DNA from 2 places in the Nesterenkonia flava genome. Region 2 is predicted to be linked to the other one. Evidence: riboswitches for the same ligand, from Rfam matches in the RefSeq annotation. Region 2 holds a riboswitch; the other holds the start of a gene.

Region 1 (7,959 bases), on a different contig from region 2:
ACGCTGACGCGATTCGGTGGTCAGCCCGATGCGTCCGATATAGCGCGTCTCCTCCGTATCCAGGTCCAGCCGTCCGAAGACCAGCCGGTCATCGACTGCGTTCAGCTGTGCGAGGCGGTCCTCGTAGAGGGTCGCGAAAGCGTCACGCTCGGAGACGTTCTGCATGGTGCCCACGGCTCCGGAGCTGCGGACCTGGGTCAGCTGGGCTTCCTTCTCCTCCCGCAGCTCGTCCAGCCGGTGGTACAGGGCTCGCACATACTCGCGCTCCTCTTCGATCCCGGCCCCCAGGGACGGCACCGGAATGTCCTTCGCAGCGGACTCCTTCGAGGCCTCGGCGGTCTTCGCCGTCTCAGCGGCGGGGGTGGAGGTGTCGGTGTCACTCATCAACCAGTGCAGCTCTCAGTCGTGGGGCGGCGCGGTGGGCGCCACGGATGACCATCAATCTTACTCCGCAGAAGGTAAACGGAAAGTGTCCTGTCCATTTTGGGTCGGTGACGCTCCCTGCACCCCTCAGTTCTGGCCAGGCGGGACACCCCTGCCGGGCCGATAGGCCGAGACGCTGCGGTCCCCGGTGATCCAGAACCGCCACGGGAATTGTGCGCTGCCGCCCACCCCGGAGACCCCCACACGAGGGCCCGCACTGATGTCCTCGCGTCCGAGCTGTGTGGGCGCAGGCGCCAACGAGAAGGTGACCAGTGGGTGCGGATCGGAATCCGCCGCCGGCCCGTCCGCGCGGGCCGGGGCATCGTTGAGTTCCAGTGGGCTGCCGTCCATGGGCAGGATGATGCCGAGCCCCTGGCCGAGCCGTCCGGGCCCAGAGAGCAGCTTGGCGGCGGTGTCCTTTCCACCGCGCCTTTCCAGCGCCAAGTCCCGCCCGCGAACCACCTCTCCGGCCCGCAGCAGCACTCCCCCGGCGCCCTCGGCATTGGCTACCAGGTTCAGGCAGTAGTGAATCCCGTAAGACTGGTACACATAAGTACGCCGAGGCGGGCCGAACAGTGAGGCGTTGCGAGCGGTGCGTCCGTTGAAGCTGTGCGCTCCAGGATCCTCTCCCTGGTCGCCGTAAGCCTCCACTTCGGTCAGTCGCACCGTCACACCGCCGCGGGGGGTCATCACCGTGAGCTCACACCCGAGCAGCGCTGGCGCTATCTCGACTGCGTGCTGGTCAAAGAGCGCCGAGAGTCCCTGAACGTTCATAGCGCCCCATCATGGCAGATCGGTGTGCCGGCTAGGCCTCACGTCCAGACGAAGTTCCAAGTGCCCAGGGCCATGGCGGCCGCCACTGCCGACCCGGCGATCAGCGCAGCCACCAGGAGAACCGGCACGTCGCTGAGGCGCATGCGGGCCGGGCGCGCCCAGGTACGCGGCCCGGCCCCAAACCCGCGCGATTCCATGGTCACCGCCAAGCGAGTAGCCAGACGAACAGCTTGGACCAGCAGCCCGAACGTCTGCGAAGCCGTGGTCCGCAGCGATGCCAGGACGCCCGATCCCGCACCCAGACCCCGTGCACGCCGGGCATGACCCAAGGTCATCCAGTGCTGTGCCAGCAAGCCCATGAGGCGCATCGCCGCCAGAGCTCCCAGCACAAACCGTGCGGGCAGTCTCAGCTGCTGGGCGAGCGCATCCGCCAGGTCCGTGGGATCAGTGGTGGAGAAGACGATGATCGAGGGCAGCACGATAGCGAAAGCTCGGGTCCCCAGTGCAATGCCGAGCTCAACCGACCCTTCACTGATCGTCGTGAATCCCAGATTCACCAGCACGCGGCCTGACTCCTCCGCGGCAATAGCGGTACCCCATACGGCCACGAGGGCTCCTACGGCGAAGGGCCATGTCCTCAGCAGGAACGTCCCTGCACGGATACCGGCGGCCGGCAGCAGCAGGAAGCTCGCGGCCATCACCACCACGGAGCTGACCCAGTCGATCGTCATGACCAGTGCACAGGTGATCAGCACCAGCCCGATGAGTTTGGCCAGCGCATTGCGACGTCCCAGCCAGGAAGTGTCCTTCACGCCGCCGAAGCCCGGAGGCCCGGCGGGCTCATGCCTCGGTCGCTCCTGTGGGCCACTCGTGGGCGAATCACCGGCACCGAGCTCCAGCCGTTCCGCGTCCAGGGCGCGCAGAAAAGCCTCATCGTGGGTCACCGCGCAGACCGCGCCTCCGTCGGCCAGGTGTTCGCGGAGCAGGAGAACCAGATCTGCGAAGGTCCGGGCATCCTGGCCGAAGGTAGGTTCATCCAGAAGCAGCAGCGGCGGCCCTGCGGCGAGCGCGGTGCCCACTGACAGACGCCGCTTTTCCCCGCCCGAGAGGGTGAAGGGGTTGGCCTCCGCCAAACCCTTCAGATTGAGCCGGTCCAGGAGCACAGCGACACGCTCCTGCACCTGCTCCTCGGAGTAGAGCGGCTCTCGGGAACCCGGCTCTACGGCCTGCCGGGCGCTCAGTGCCAGCTCCTCGGCCACGCTGGTGGTGACGAACTGGTGCTCGGGCTCCTGGAACACCATGCCAATGCGCGCCGTCAGCTCACCGGCGTCCCAGGTGAACGGATCCGCGGTCTCTTCCACTCTGGACACTGGGGAACCGGATGCGGCCACAACTTCCAGGGTCCCGCCGTGGCGAGGCAGCAGCCCGGCCAGCGTCAGCAGGAGCGTGGATTTCCCTGCTCCGTTGGCGCCGGTGATGCCTAGTGTGGTGCCGGCGCGCACGGTGATCTCTTCTTCGATGCGCAGAGCCCGGGGGCTGGTCCTGCGTCGCCACGAGGTCTTGGGCGAGTGCCGGGAAACGGCCAGTCCGTGACCCCGCAGCAGCACAGGGCCGGACCCGGCAGCACCTCGGCTACTCCGGCTGGCTCGCAAGGCAGGCGTGGAGAGTGGGTCGATTCCAGGGACCCATAGTCCCATTTCGACCAACTCGGCGCGCAGGGCGTCGTCCTCATAGATCGACGACGCCGGCACGCGTCTGGCGCCTCCACCCGGCTGCAGCACGACCAGAGTGTCCACGTGCGGAGCCCATACGTGGAGCCGGTGCTCGACCACGATCATGGTGGCCTCGGTGCGGCGGGCCGCCGCGACCACGGCGTCACGGATCTGCACCACCCCCTCGGGGTCGAGATTGGCGGTGGGCTCATCCAGCAGCAGCAGACCCGGCTCCATCGCGAGGATGCCGGCCAGGGCCAGCCTCTGCTTCTGTCCCCCGGAGAGCGCCGAGGTGGGGTGTTCCAGGTCAAACTCCTGGAGCCCGACGGCCTTCAGGCAGTTCCGCACTCTGGGCCAGATCAGCGCGGGATCCACCGCGAGGTTCTCGGGGGCGAACGCGACGTCATCGCCCATCCGGGCGAGCACCACCTGGGACTCCGGGTCCTGTTGCATCAGCCCGGCGGCACCTCGGGCTTGGTCGGCGGGCCGCCCATTGATTAGCAGCTGGCCGCGGGAGGTCGCATCCTCCCCGTGAAGGACTCCGGCGAGTCCGTGCAGGAAAGTGGATTTGCCGGCTCCCGAGGGACCTGCCAGCAGCACCTTCTCCCCCGGCGCGATATGCAGGTCAATATTCTGCACCGCCGGGGTCGAACGGTCGGCGTGCTGCCAGCTCCACTCCGAGGCCACAACGTCTGCGCCGGGCGCTCGCACCCCGGCAGAGGCACTCGTGGCCGTCATCAGCGCGGTGCGGAGGCGGGATGCTCGGTGTGCCCCTCACGCCGGCGGATCAGAGCCGGTTCACGGTGGGCCCTGCGCGAGGCCAATGGGGACAGCACGGCTGCGGCGGCCAGCCCTCGGGTGAGGAACCATGGCATCAGGCCCGCGATGATGGCGCCCGAGAGCGCGAAACATCCGATGTGGACGGCGGTCTCCAGCGGAGCGTAGGCGTACATAGGCACAATCCAGTGGTACGTGACTCCCCCGGCCAGTCCTGCTCCCGCCCCGGCAAGCATGGCCACGTCAACGGTGAACCGCCGGTAGAGGAAGGCCAGCACGATCAGTTCGGCCCCCAGACCCTGCATGAATCCTGAGGAGAGGACGGTCAGGCCCCACTGGGAGCCCAACAGGGCTGAGACGGAGGCGGCCACCATTTCGCAGTAGATCGCGGCACCAGGTTTGCGGATGATGAGCGCCCCGAGCACGGCGGGGAAGAGCCACATCCCGTGCACCAGAGTTTCCACGGGCGGATAGAAGGCGAAGAGCGAGCCCACCGCGTGGTAACTGAGGTTCCAGGCCCAGAAGATGACGCCGGAGGCCACCGCGAGGGTGGAGGCCACCACGATGTCTGAGACGCTCCACCGGAATGTGCGGGCGCGCTGAGGCTGGGGTCGGACTGAGGAGGGTGCGTCAGGGCGCACAGAATGGTGAGTCATATGCTCGACTTCCTTCGCAGGTTCTAGCCTGGGCAGGTTCAAGGGTCTGGGCCATCAGCCCACTCTCAGCGACTGTCGTACGGCGAGGCGCCGTCACGGGGTCGCTCCCCTGTCGGATGTATTCAGTTCACGCCACCGATCGGTGACTCACAGCACATTAGCACGACGACGCCGTGCTGGTTCTCGGCGGCGGCAGTCAGGCGAGCTCCGCAGGTCCGTAGCCGGCCTGCGGCCGTCCTCAGGGAGCGCCGAAGCCCTCAGCAGTGGCAGGTTCGTCCGTTTCCTGCTCGAAGGCCGAGGCGTAGAGATGCGCAGCACCAGCGACCTGGGCCAGATACTCCGTGGACTGGTTATAGGCCAGGACAGCGTCCGTGAAGCCCTCCGGGGTGGTGAGCTCGCCGCCGCGCTGACAGAGATAGGAGGCGGCCGTCAGCGCGGCGTCATCATACTGGTGGGGATCGGCCTGGCCGCTGCGGCTGCCGTCGAGAGCGTAAGTGCGCCAGGTGGTGGGAATGAACTGCATGGGTCCCACGGCACGGTCAAACTCGTCGTCGCCGTCAAGCTCGCCGCCGTCCGTATCCGGAATCTCCATGAGTCCCGGACTGCCGTCGAGCGCGACGCCGACGATGGGCGGATCCACCCGCCCGTCGTCGTCAACTTCTGCACCGCCATAGGTGCCGTGGTGAGACTCGACCTGACCAATCCCGGCCAAGGTATTCCAGCCGATCCCGCAGCCAGGATGCAGCTGATGGGCCCGCAACGCAGCACCCGCATAGGCCGCAAGTGCCCGTTCCGGGATGCCCGTAGCTTCGGAGGCATCCTGGATCCAGTCAGGGTCGGGCAGCTGATCGATCGGCACGGCATCGATAGGCTCTCCCGCCGGCACCCCGGTGGGGTCGGCGAACTGCCCAGCCCGTGGTGGATGCAGCTGCTCGGGGACCTCCGGATAGCTTTCGGCAGCTGGAACCGGGGCCTCATCGTCAGAGCACCCGGTCAGCAGGGTAGAGAAGAGAAGAACGGCCGCCGCAGTCGCGACGGCCGTTCCCGGAAGACGGGATTCCACCTAGGCGACGCTGTCCGGTCCGACGTTGCTTCCGGCAGTGCCGGCGAACGCTCGCAGGGGCTCCAGCTGCCGGTCAAGCTCCTGGAGCTGCTCGGCCACGGCCGAAGGCGCGGTGCCACCCCGGGAGGACCTGGAGTTCAACGACCCGAAGGTCGTCAGCACCTCCCGCACCGCCGGGGTGAGGTGTTCGGAGATACCGGCGAACTCCTCGTCGGTGAGGTCCCAGAGCTCGACGTCACGGGCCTCGGCCACGCGCACGGCCTCGCCCGCCAGCTCATGGGCAACGCGGAAGGGCACGCCCTGACGCACCAGCCACTCAGCGATGTCCGTGGCCAGTGCGAACCCGCGTGGAGCCAGTTCGGCCATCTTCTCGGTGTGGAAGACGAGGGTGCCGATCATGCCCGAGACCGCGGGCAGCAGCAACTCCAGCGTGTCCACGGCGTCGAAGAGCGGCTCCTTGTCCTCTTGCAGGTCGCGGTTGTACGCCAGGGGCAGGCCCTTGAGCGTAGCCATGAGCCCGGTGAGGTCGCCGATGAGACGGCCGGACTTGCCGCGGGCCAGTTCGGCGACGTCGGGGTTCTTCTTCTGGGGCATGATCGAGGAGCCGGTGGAGAAGGCGTCGTCGAGAGTGACGAACCCGGCCTCCTTGGTGGCCCAGAAGATGACCTCTTCGCTGATCCTGGACAGATCCACGCCGATCATGGCGGAGACCCAGGCGAACTCGGCGTAGACGTCGCGGGCGGCGGTGCCATCGATGGAGTTCCACGCGGCCTCGGTGAAGCCCAACTCCTCGGCCACCCGCTGCGGGTCCAGGCCCAGGGATGAGCCGGCCAGCGCGCCGGAGCCGTAGGGCGAGACGGCGGCACGCTTGTCCCAGTCCGTCAGTCGCTGCAGATCCCGGGTGAAAGCCCAGGCGTGGGCCAGCAGGTGATGACTCAGCAGCACAGGCTGGGCGTGCTGAAGATGGGTGCGTCCGGGCATGGGCGCCTCAGGATGCGCCTGGGCCTGGGCCACCAGCGCATCGATCGTCTCCAGCACGCCGGCGGCGATGACGCGAGCATGGTCGCGCAGGAACATCCGCCCCATGGTGGCAATCTGGTCGTTGCGGGAACGGCCGGCGCGCAGTTTTCCGCCCAGCTCCTGGCCCGCCCGCTCCAGGAGCCCGCGCTCCAGGGCGCCGTGCACATCCTCATCGCTGTGGGCCGGGGCGAACGCGCCCGAGAGCACATCCTCCTCCAGACGATTCAGCGCAGAGAGCATTCCCTCCAGCTCCGCCTCCGTGAGCAGACCGGTACGGTGCAGAACACGGGCATGGGCCCGGGATCCGGCGATGTCATAACGCGCCAGCCGGAAGTCGAAATGGGTCGACTTGCTCAGGCGCGCCAGGGCGTCGGCGGGTCCGGAGGCAAAGCGCCCACCCCAGAGGGCACCTTCATTCGTACCGGAGCTGCGTCCCGGCAGGGGTTCCGTGCTCATGTGGTCTCCACACCGGCGCCGGAGAGATCGGGCTTGCCGTAGAGGCGCTCCTCGCGCTGAGAGGCGGTCTTGGCCGAGAGCCCGTAGATGTCAATGAATCCCCGTGCGCTGGACTGGTCGAAGGTGTCGCCGGTGTCATAGGTGGCCAGGTTGAAGTCATACAGGCTGGTCTCGGAACGACGGCCCTGCACGGTGGCGCGACCGCCGTGCAACTCCAGGCGAATCTCGCCGGAGACGTACTTCTGCGTCTCGTCGATGAAGACGTCCAGATTCTTCTTCAGCGGGGAGAACCACTGGCCGTCGTAGACCAGCTCGGTCCAGCGCTGATCCACGGTCTTCTTAAACCGGGCCTGCTCACGCTCCAGGGTGATGTTCTCCAGCTCACGGTGTGCAGCCATCAGAGCCATGGCTCCCGGAGCCTCGTAGATCTCGCGGGACTTGATGCCCACCAGACGATCCTCGACGATGTCGATCCGCCCAACGCCCTGGGCGCCCGCGCGGCGGTTCAGGTGCTCGATGACCTGCAGCGGGGTCAGCGTCTCACCGTCCAGGGCCACGGGCACGCCCTGATCAAAGGTGATGGTGACGACGTCGGGCGAAGGCGGGAACGCCGGATCCTCGGTGTAGTCGTAGACATCCTTAGTGGGACCGTTCCAGATGTCCTCCAGGAACCCGGTCTCCACCGCGCGGCCCCAGACGTTCTGGTCGATCGAGAAGGGGTTCTTCTTGGTGGTCTCGATCGGCAGGTTGTGCTTTTCGGCGTATTCGATGGCCTTGTCGCGGGTCAGCGCCAGGTCGCGGACGGGCGCGATGCACTTCAGCTCCGGGCCCAGCGTCTGGATGGAGACTTCGAAGCGGACCTGATCATTGCCCTTGCCGGTGCAGCCGTGGGCCACAGTGGTGGCTCCGAACTGCTGCGCCGCTGCCACCAGGTGCTTAGAGATCACGGGGCGGGAGATCGCGGAGACCAGCGGGTAGGCGTCCATGTAGAGACCGTTGGCCTTCAGCGTGGGCATGCAGTACTGCTCGGCGAACTCATCGCGGGCGTCGGCGACGTAGGCCTCCACCGCGCCGCAGT
Region 2 (7,959 bases):
CTCCTCTAGCGGGATGATGAAGAGCACCGACTTCTCGGTCTGGGTGATGATCCCCACGCGCTCCTGGGCGGCAATGGCGTGCTTGGGGACGGTCACGTGAATCCCCTTGGACGCCAGCACGGTCAGTCCCTGTCGGCCCGAGTCCTGGGCGTCCTGAAGCTGCTCCGGTGCCGAGCCCCGGATCAACTCCTGGGCGGCGCCAGTCCAGACCCCGGCGGCGAGGATGGTCTCGCGGGCGTGGGCCTGGATCTGGCGGCCCGTGAGATGATCCCGCAGCACAGCCCCGGTGATCCGCTCCGGCTCCTGAGGGTCCTGGCGCAGGTACCCGATGACCTCGGTCCTGGGTGCGACCGCGGCGCCGAGGCTGTGGGCCGAACGCGCCAGCGTGAGCACGAGGCGGGCGTCGTCGACCTGAGCGTCGTAGTACTCCAGTCCACCGTGGAACTTCTCCTGATCCAGGCCCGGAAACCTCTCAGCGAGGCCTTTGCTGCCCAGATGCCGGTGGAAGGGCACGGCCCGACTGCGCAGGCTCCGCAGCGCCGAAGCGCCCCGGCGGCTGCTGCGCAGGGCAGAGGACCCCGAGGCCAGGAGGTCATAGAGCGACACCCCGGAACCGATGAAGGCCCGCTCCACCAGTTGGCGCTCGAACGGGAAGATGAAAGGCAGCGGCCGCACCAGGTGCGGGGCCAGACGGGTCAGCAGCAGGTCACGTTCCCGCAGGGCCTCGGCCACGAGCTTGAAGTCCAACATCTGTAGGTAGCGCAGGCCGCCGTGGATCAGCTTGGAGGAACGCGAGCTGGTGCCCTCAGCGATGTCTCGAGCCTCTACCAGCGCGGTGTCCAGCCCACGACCGGCGGCGTCAAAAGCGGCGGCTGAACCGACCACGCCCGCACCGATGACCAGTACGTCGAGGGGATTCTCGGGAGTGCTGGCGGCCACTCGGGCCAGGGCCGCCTCGCGGCTGCGATGGTCCATGGGCTGAGGCTTCACGTGAGGAGGTCCCCCTTGGCGGTTGCGTCCGTGGCGGCGTCGTCGTCCGTCTGTTGAAGCCTATCGGGAGACGCCGGTGATCTCGACCGCCCGAACAATCCTGCAACTGCGCCCGTTGTGCCCGCGGCGCCGAAGGTCCTCTAAGACCGGGAGCAGGCGACGCCGCACATCGGCAAGACCATCTGCCGCATAGTGTGGCTTCAGTCACATTGTGCACCTTCAAGGGTCTTCACAGAATGGGTGCCTAAGGTCGAGAATCGAGGACAGAGCGATGTCCGAAATGCTCGTCCAATCCCATTCAGGAGGCTTCTATGTCTGAACTCGCTGCTGCGCCCTCCACTTCGGTGGAGCGCACCGAGGGAGATCCGTACAGACAGCTTCTGGAGCAGCTTCACACCCGCGCCGACGAGAACGGGTCCACCGGCTCCGCGAACCGGATGATCGACATCCGCCGCCAGCTCACCGAGTTCCAGCTTCACTACAAGTTCGGCATGGACGAGGTGCTGACCAAGATCAACGTGCTGCGGGAGGAGTTCGAGCACACGCGGGACTACTCCCCCATCGAGCACGTTAATTACCGCCTGAAATCCATGGAGCGAATCCTCGATAAGGTTCAGCGCTACGGCTGCGAACCGACTCTTGAGGGCATCCGGCACGCCATTCGCGACATCGCCGGCATCCGCATCACCTGCAGCTTCGTCTCCGACGCCTACTGGGTGGCCGAGATGCTGTGCTCCCAGCCGGACATCCGGGTGGTGGAGATCAAGGACTACATCCGCTCCCCTAAGCCCAACGGCTATCAGAGCCTGCACGTGATCCTGCAGGTGCCAGTATTTCTCTCCAACCGCACCGAGTTCGTGTACGTGGAGGTGCAGATCCGCACGGTGGCCATGGACTTCTGGGCCTCGCTGGAGCACAAGATCTACTACACCTATGAGGGCGAAGTCCCCTCAGACATTCTTGACGAGCTGCGCGACGCCGCCGATCAGGCCGCCGCTCTGGACAAGCAGATGGCCGAGATCCGCGACAAAGTTACCGCCCTGCGCAAACAGGCTCCAAGCGCCGGGGAAGGTGCCACCGGCCCCACCCCGGCCGACCGGCCGGATCCTGCGCAGTGGTTCAAAGACGACGACGTCCCCGCCTGGAACTGGGAGGACCTGGTCCGGCAGCCGGAGTCGTAACTGGTTCCTGAACCACTGGTTCCGAGGCCGATACACCCCGCCACGCTGCGTGCATCTCAACCCGTGCTGCTGTTTTCGTGGGAATCTCCGGTTATTCCGACGAAAACAACACCACTCGTTTCTGTGCCACCACCAACCTGTGGACGGCACTCCCGCCGGCTGCACAACTCTCTAACCTCGCGGCTCCCTGGCCACTCGTACCGAACTCTCCCTCGATGCCCGGACCTGTTTCACGCACACCCCTAGAGAGGGTAGTGATGAAACAACAGCGGGCCTTGGCTGATCTCGGCGGCTAAAAACACGCAGAACGTTCCATCCCCGATGCTGGCCATCCCGCCTGAAGCTGGTCCCGCACAGCTGGTGCCGCGGCCGGGAGACTCTCCTCTCATCCTGCCCGAGCTGCCCCTAGTCCCGCCAGAGCTGGGCGAAGTGGTGGATGGGACCGTGTCCCTGCCCGACGTCGAGGCTCTGGGCGCCCTGGAGTGAGGCGTTCATCCACGCCTTGACCTCTTCCAGAGCCTCCCCCCAGGACAATCCCCGCGCCGCCAGGGTCGCGAACGCCGCGGAGACGGAGCATCCGGTGCCGTGGGTGTTGGTGGTCTCAATGCGCGGCGAGGACACGCTGACCGGGGCCGGCCGCTGCGCCTGGGCATCCTGGGGAAAGACGAGGGTGTCCACCACGTCGCCCCCGGTGAGGTGACCTCCCTTGGCCAGCACGATGGTGCTGTGGGCATCGGCCACGACCTGAGCCTGCCCCAGCAGGTGCTCGTTGTCCACGGCAGGCTGTGCCTCAGCCAGTAGCGCCAGTTCCGGGACGTTGGGGGTGATGAGGTCTGCCCGGTGCAGGAACTCCTTCAGCGCCTGCTCTGCCTCGGCCTGCAGGAGCCGGTCACCGCTGGTGGCGACCATTACCGGGTCCACCACCAGAACGGGTCGGCGCTCGGCGGTGCGGCACAGCTCATCCCACCATGAGGCGACGGTCTCGATGATCTCAGCCGTGCCCAGCATCCCAATCTTGACCGCGTCGATGGCCACGTCGTCGGAGACGGCGTCCAGCTGAGCGCGGAGAAATTCCACCGGGGGAAGGTGAATCTCACGCACCCCCTGGGTGTTCTGGGCGACCAGCGCCGTCACCACGCACATTCCGTAGCCGCGGTGGGCCGCGAAGCTCTTCAGGTCCGCCTGGATCCCGGCCCCGCCAGTGGGGTCCGTGCCGGCAATGGAGAGCACATTGGGGACGGTCCGGCGGTTCATCTGGGGTGCGGACTCGGTCATAGGCAACGTCATGCAAGCAATCCCTTCGCTGGTGCTAACCACAGCAGGTTCAACGGGTGTGATCTCAGCTCACCGGTGTGAGCACCCCGTGCTGGTGCATCAGCCTATCGCAGCCCGCGGCGGTGCTGCCTCATGGAATGACCGCGTGGGCCCCCTCGCGCCGGGGATCATCGGTGCTGTGCAGCTGGCCGGTCTCGTAGTCGATGAGCACCGGCTGCACGGAGCCGAAGCTTGCCTGCTCCACCGGCCAGATCTCCGTCTGCCAGCCCATGTCCTCCAGCTCACTGATCACCTCTTCGCTCACGGTGTCCTCGAGGTAGAGCGTCTCGCCGTCGGAGGCTGCGCGGAACCGCGGGGCCTCAATGGCCTCCTCGAGCGTGGCGCCCTGCAGGCCCCACTGGACCAGGACAGTCGAGAGAATGTTGAGGATCTGGTGCCCTCCAGGGCTGCCGATGGCCAGAAGGGGTTGCCCCTCGCCGTCGAGCACCATGGTCGGCGTGGACCAGGTGACGGTCCGGCGTCCCGGCTCAGGCTGATTAGCAGGAGTGTCGATGGCCTCGAACCGGGAGAGGTGGTTGTTCAGGAAGTACCCGTCGACCATCTCGCCCGAGCCCCAGAAGAACATGATGGTGTTGGTCATCGACACCGTAAGGCCGTCGGAATCCACCACCGAGATATGCGTGGTGTTGGGAGCGTCCTCCGCCGCCGCGCTGGGGGCGCCGAGTGCTTGGGCGCTCAGCTCGATCTGGGCATTGGCCTCGCGATCGGTGAGCCGGTCCACCGGCACATCCACGAAAGCCGGGTCTCCCAGGTCGTTGTAGACGGTGCTCTCAGCCTCCAGCCATGCGCGCGAGAGCGTGTCGATGTACTCAGCCGAATCCGGCTCCATCTGAGCGACTCCCTGAGCCTCGGCGATCTGCAGCATCTGAATAAGCGCCGGGCCGGGCAGCCCGGGAGCTGCGGAGACCACCTCGAACTCGCCGAACTCCCCCGCCACAGGACTGGTCCGCACCACCTCGTAATCCGCCAGGGACTCCGCATCAATGCCCTCGGCGGCGGAGGCCAGGGACTCGGCCAGGCCCCCGGTGTAGAAGTCCTGCCAGCCATTCTGCGAAAGGGTCTGCAGGGTCTGAGCCAGGTCCTCCTGCACCAGCGTCTCCCCCGCCTGCAGGATCTCACCGCCAGGCGCGTAGTGCTCCAGATCGCTGATCGCCGCCGCAGCATCGGGCTGACTCATGCGGACCCCGAGGAACTCACTGACCTCGAAGCCGTCGTCGGCCAGCTCTTGGGCCGGGGCGAGCAGCTCGGACCATTCCATGGTGCCGTAGTCCTCGTGGAGCTGACCCATGCCGGCAACGAATCCCGGGACCCCGGCGCCGGAGTCGGGGATCTCGCCGTCGTTGTTCACCACTTCACGGTAGTCGTAGAAGATGGGCTCGCCCTCGGGACCGGCGATGATGACCGAGCCCCCGCCTCCGATGCCTGAGGCATAGGGCTCCACCACGGAGATCGCGAAGGCAGTGGCAATCGCGGCATCCACGGCGTTGCCGCCCTCGGCGAGGATCTGCTCTCCCGCGGCGACTGCCAGGGGGTGCCCCGCGCTGACGCCCTGCTGCTCCAGCAGGTCTTCTACAGGGGTGGCTGCGTTCTCCGGGGGCTCGGGGCTGGCGCTGGCCGACTCCGGGGCCGACGCGGTGACCTCGGGACCGCTGGGTTCTTCCTCGACGATGCCGCAGGAGGTCACAGCGATGAGCGCCGCGGCAGTGGTGCCGGCGGTGAGGACGTGGAGCGGTGTTCTCATAGTGGGGATCAGCCTTCTCTATGGGTTCACAACAGGGTCAGGATCTTCATCAGGGGCGGATTCCAGCTTGCGGCGGCGCGGGTAGGGTTTGGCGTGTTCGCGGCGGCGATGCCTCTCCGGCATGCGGTAGGGCACCTGCAGCATCCGCGGCGGCCGGCGCAGCACCATCTCCAGTGGACCGTAGCGCAGGTTGGCCACCCAGACGACGGCGAAGGCGATGAGTCCCAGCATGATCAGGCAGCTGACCAGCACGCCCATCTCCGGGGTCGCAGGACCGGGTCGCACGATCAGAGCGATGATGAGCAGATGGGCGGTGTAGGCCGTCAGCGGCATCTGCCCCACGGCCACGAGCAGGCGGATGCGTTGGTTCAGCTTGGGAACCACCAGCAGCAACATGCCCAGCACCGCCACGGCCGTGCCGCAGGAGGAGATCAGCCACAGAGGCATCTGCGAATGCCCGACGGCGGAGATGAGCCGGTCCCAGCCCACGGTGCTCATATCCGGATGCCCCAGGAACGCAATCAGAATCCGGGACAGGCCGAAGGCGCCGAATCCCGCAATCAGACCGCCGATCATCAGGCGCCGCTGCACACGGATGCTTCCCAGAGGCTGGCGCCCGAGCCACACCCCCAGGAAGAAGGGAGCAATCCACACCAGCAGCGGATAGGGACCCGAGACGACGATCGCGGCCACGATCTCAAAGGGGCTGTCTCCCAGCTCTGCGGGGTCGATGTGGAATTTGGTCTGCTGCCTGGCCAGGATCCAGATGATCGGCCCGAGGAAGGTGGAGGCCATCGCGGACCAGAACAGCCACCGTGTGGGCATCTTCACCACGAAGGCTGCGAGAAAGAACAGCGCCGCGTAGACCGGCAGAATGACGTTGACATCGTGGTCCAGGGCTTGGAGCCCCAGACCCAGTGCCAGCAGCAGCAGGCCCCTCCACAGCAGGGTGGAACGGCGTGTGATGCCCTTGGTCAGCGACCGCCGGGCCAGAAAGGTCACACCGATGCCGGCGAGAATGACGAACAGGATGGAGGCCCGGCCGTTGAGCGCTCGAATGATCCACGATGCCCACCCCTCGGTCGTGTAGGGGCCGACGTTGACAATGATCATCCCGAAGACAGCGACCGCGCGTGCCACGTCCAGAGCGTAGAGGCGGGTCAGTCCCCGAGCTTGGGTGCTCACCATTGTTTGGGCCTGCCACCTCCGGTGCCGACAGCGGTCCTGGACCTGGTTACCGTACCGGCTTCACCTACAGATTCCCTGGAAGGGTCCGCGAGACCGGGGTCAGAGGATCACTGCCCCCACCAGACCGGCCGCAATGACGACGGCCCAGGCGGGAACCTTCCAGCTGTTCAGCGCCACGAAGGCGACGACTCCCAGAATCAGTGCCCGCAGATTCTGCTCATCGGTGCCGACCTCAAGGATGCCCGCGGTGAACACCGGAGTCCACAGCGCCGCAGCGAGCACCCCGACCACGCCGGCGTTGAAGCCCATCAGGGCCCGGCGTGCCGTGCGATTAACCCGCAGCCGCTCCCACAGAGTCAGGCACCCCAGGATCAGCAGCGCCGCCGGCAGAAAGATGGCTAGGATCGCGATGGCGGCACCCAGGAGGCCGGTGGGCCCCTCCAGGGTCGAGGCTCCCAGGAAGCCTGCGAAGGTGAACAGAGGACCGGGTACAGCCTGGGCACCGCCATAGCCGGCCAGGAACGTATCGGCTCCTACCAGTCCGGTGTGCACGGTCTCGGCCTCCAGCAGAGGAAGCACCACGTGCCCGCCGCCGAAGACGAGCGCTCCGGCCCGGTAAAAGGTGTCGGTGAGGCGAGCTGCGCCGTCGTCGGTCACCGCCGCCAGCAGCGGCAGGCCTGCCAGCAGCGCGAAGAAGAGCACCAAGCAGGTCACGGAGACCGCCCGCGGCACCCGCACGGTGAAAGCGTCCTCCGCCGCGGGCTCCTGGGCGGGGGGCTTCAACCAGACCAGCCCGATCAGTCCCGAAACCGCGATCGCTCCCACCAGCACCAGCGGGCCGGGCAGCAGCAGCACCACCACCATCGCGCCCACCGCGATGGTCGCGCGCGGAGGATCCGGCGTCAGTGACTTGGCCATGCCGATGACCGCATGCGCGACGACGGCGACCGCCGCCGCTTTGAGCCCGTGGATCCACCCCGCATCCGCGAGGTCCCCGACGGCGGAGACTCCGTAGGCAAAAGCCACCATCAGCACCACCGAGGGCATGGTGAACGCAAACCAGGCCGCGAACATCCCGCCGCCGCCGGCACGCTGAAGACCCAGGGCCATCCCCACCTGGGAGGATGCCGGCCCTGGGAGGAACTGGCACAGCGCTACGAGGTCGGCGTAGGCCTTCTCGCTGAGCCACTTGCGGCGCACCACGAAGGCTTCGCGGAAGTAGGCCAAATGGGCCACGGGACCCCCGAAGCTGGTCAGGCCCAGTCGGAGGAAGACGAGGAACACTTCCAGCACGCTGCCGGGATGTCGAGGGGCTTGTGTCTCGGTACGGTCAGTCACAACGGCTCATCCCATCCCATCCAGGTGAACATCAGGCAAACGTGTGTGCTCCCGCCGAGGTTGTGCGCAATCGTCTCGGCCATACCCACCGTCACGCTCGGTTCATCCACCCCAGTACACTTCGATCGTGCAGAGTCTTGACGCCCACACTATCGAGTTGAACTCCCGCATCGTCCGCGGCGCGGT

What was found. A riboswitch is a leader RNA that binds a small molecule or an ion and turns the genes downstream of it on or off. The one in region 2 is predicted to bind thiamine pyrophosphate.
Region 1: linked by a shared signal. The riboswitch ahead of RH857_RS11280 (ECF transporter S component) and the one ahead of thiD (bifunctional hydroxymethylpyrimidine kinase/phosphomethylpyrimidine kinase) in region 2 are both predicted to bind thiamine pyrophosphate.

What each region holds. Positions count from the first base shown of each region.
Region 1 is NZ_JAVKGT010000033.1:19,422-27,380, reverse strand. It holds gene RH857_RS11295 (UvrD-helicase domain-containing protein) at 1-384, opposite strand, end outside; gene RH857_RS11290 (DNA-3-methyladenine glycosylase) at 511-1,197, opposite strand; gene RH857_RS11285 (ATP-binding cassette domain-containing protein) at 1,236-3,647, opposite strand; gene RH857_RS11280 (ECF transporter S component) at 3,647-4,342, opposite strand; TPP riboswitch at 4,335-4,463, opposite strand; gene RH857_RS11275 (lytic transglycosylase domain-containing protein) at 4,581-5,405, opposite strand; gene argH (argininosuccinate lyase) at 5,406-6,881, opposite strand; gene RH857_RS11265 (argininosuccinate synthase) at 6,878-7,959, opposite strand, start outside.
Region 2 is NZ_JAVKGT010000037.1:9,227-17,185, reverse strand. It holds gene RH857_RS11775 (glycerol-3-phosphate dehydrogenase/oxidase) at 1-975, opposite strand, end outside; gene RH857_RS11770 (GTP pyrophosphokinase) at 1,302-2,171, shown strand; gene thiD (bifunctional hydroxymethylpyrimidine kinase/phosphomethylpyrimidine kinase) at 2,577-3,446, opposite strand; TPP riboswitch at 3,449-3,545, opposite strand; gene RH857_RS11760 (gamma-glutamyltransferase family protein) at 3,577-5,247, opposite strand; gene RH857_RS11755 (DUF418 domain-containing protein) at 5,266-6,435, opposite strand; gene chrA (chromate efflux transporter) at 6,535-7,773, opposite strand; gene RH857_RS11745 (GDSL-type esterase/lipase family protein) at 7,901-7,959, shown strand, end outside.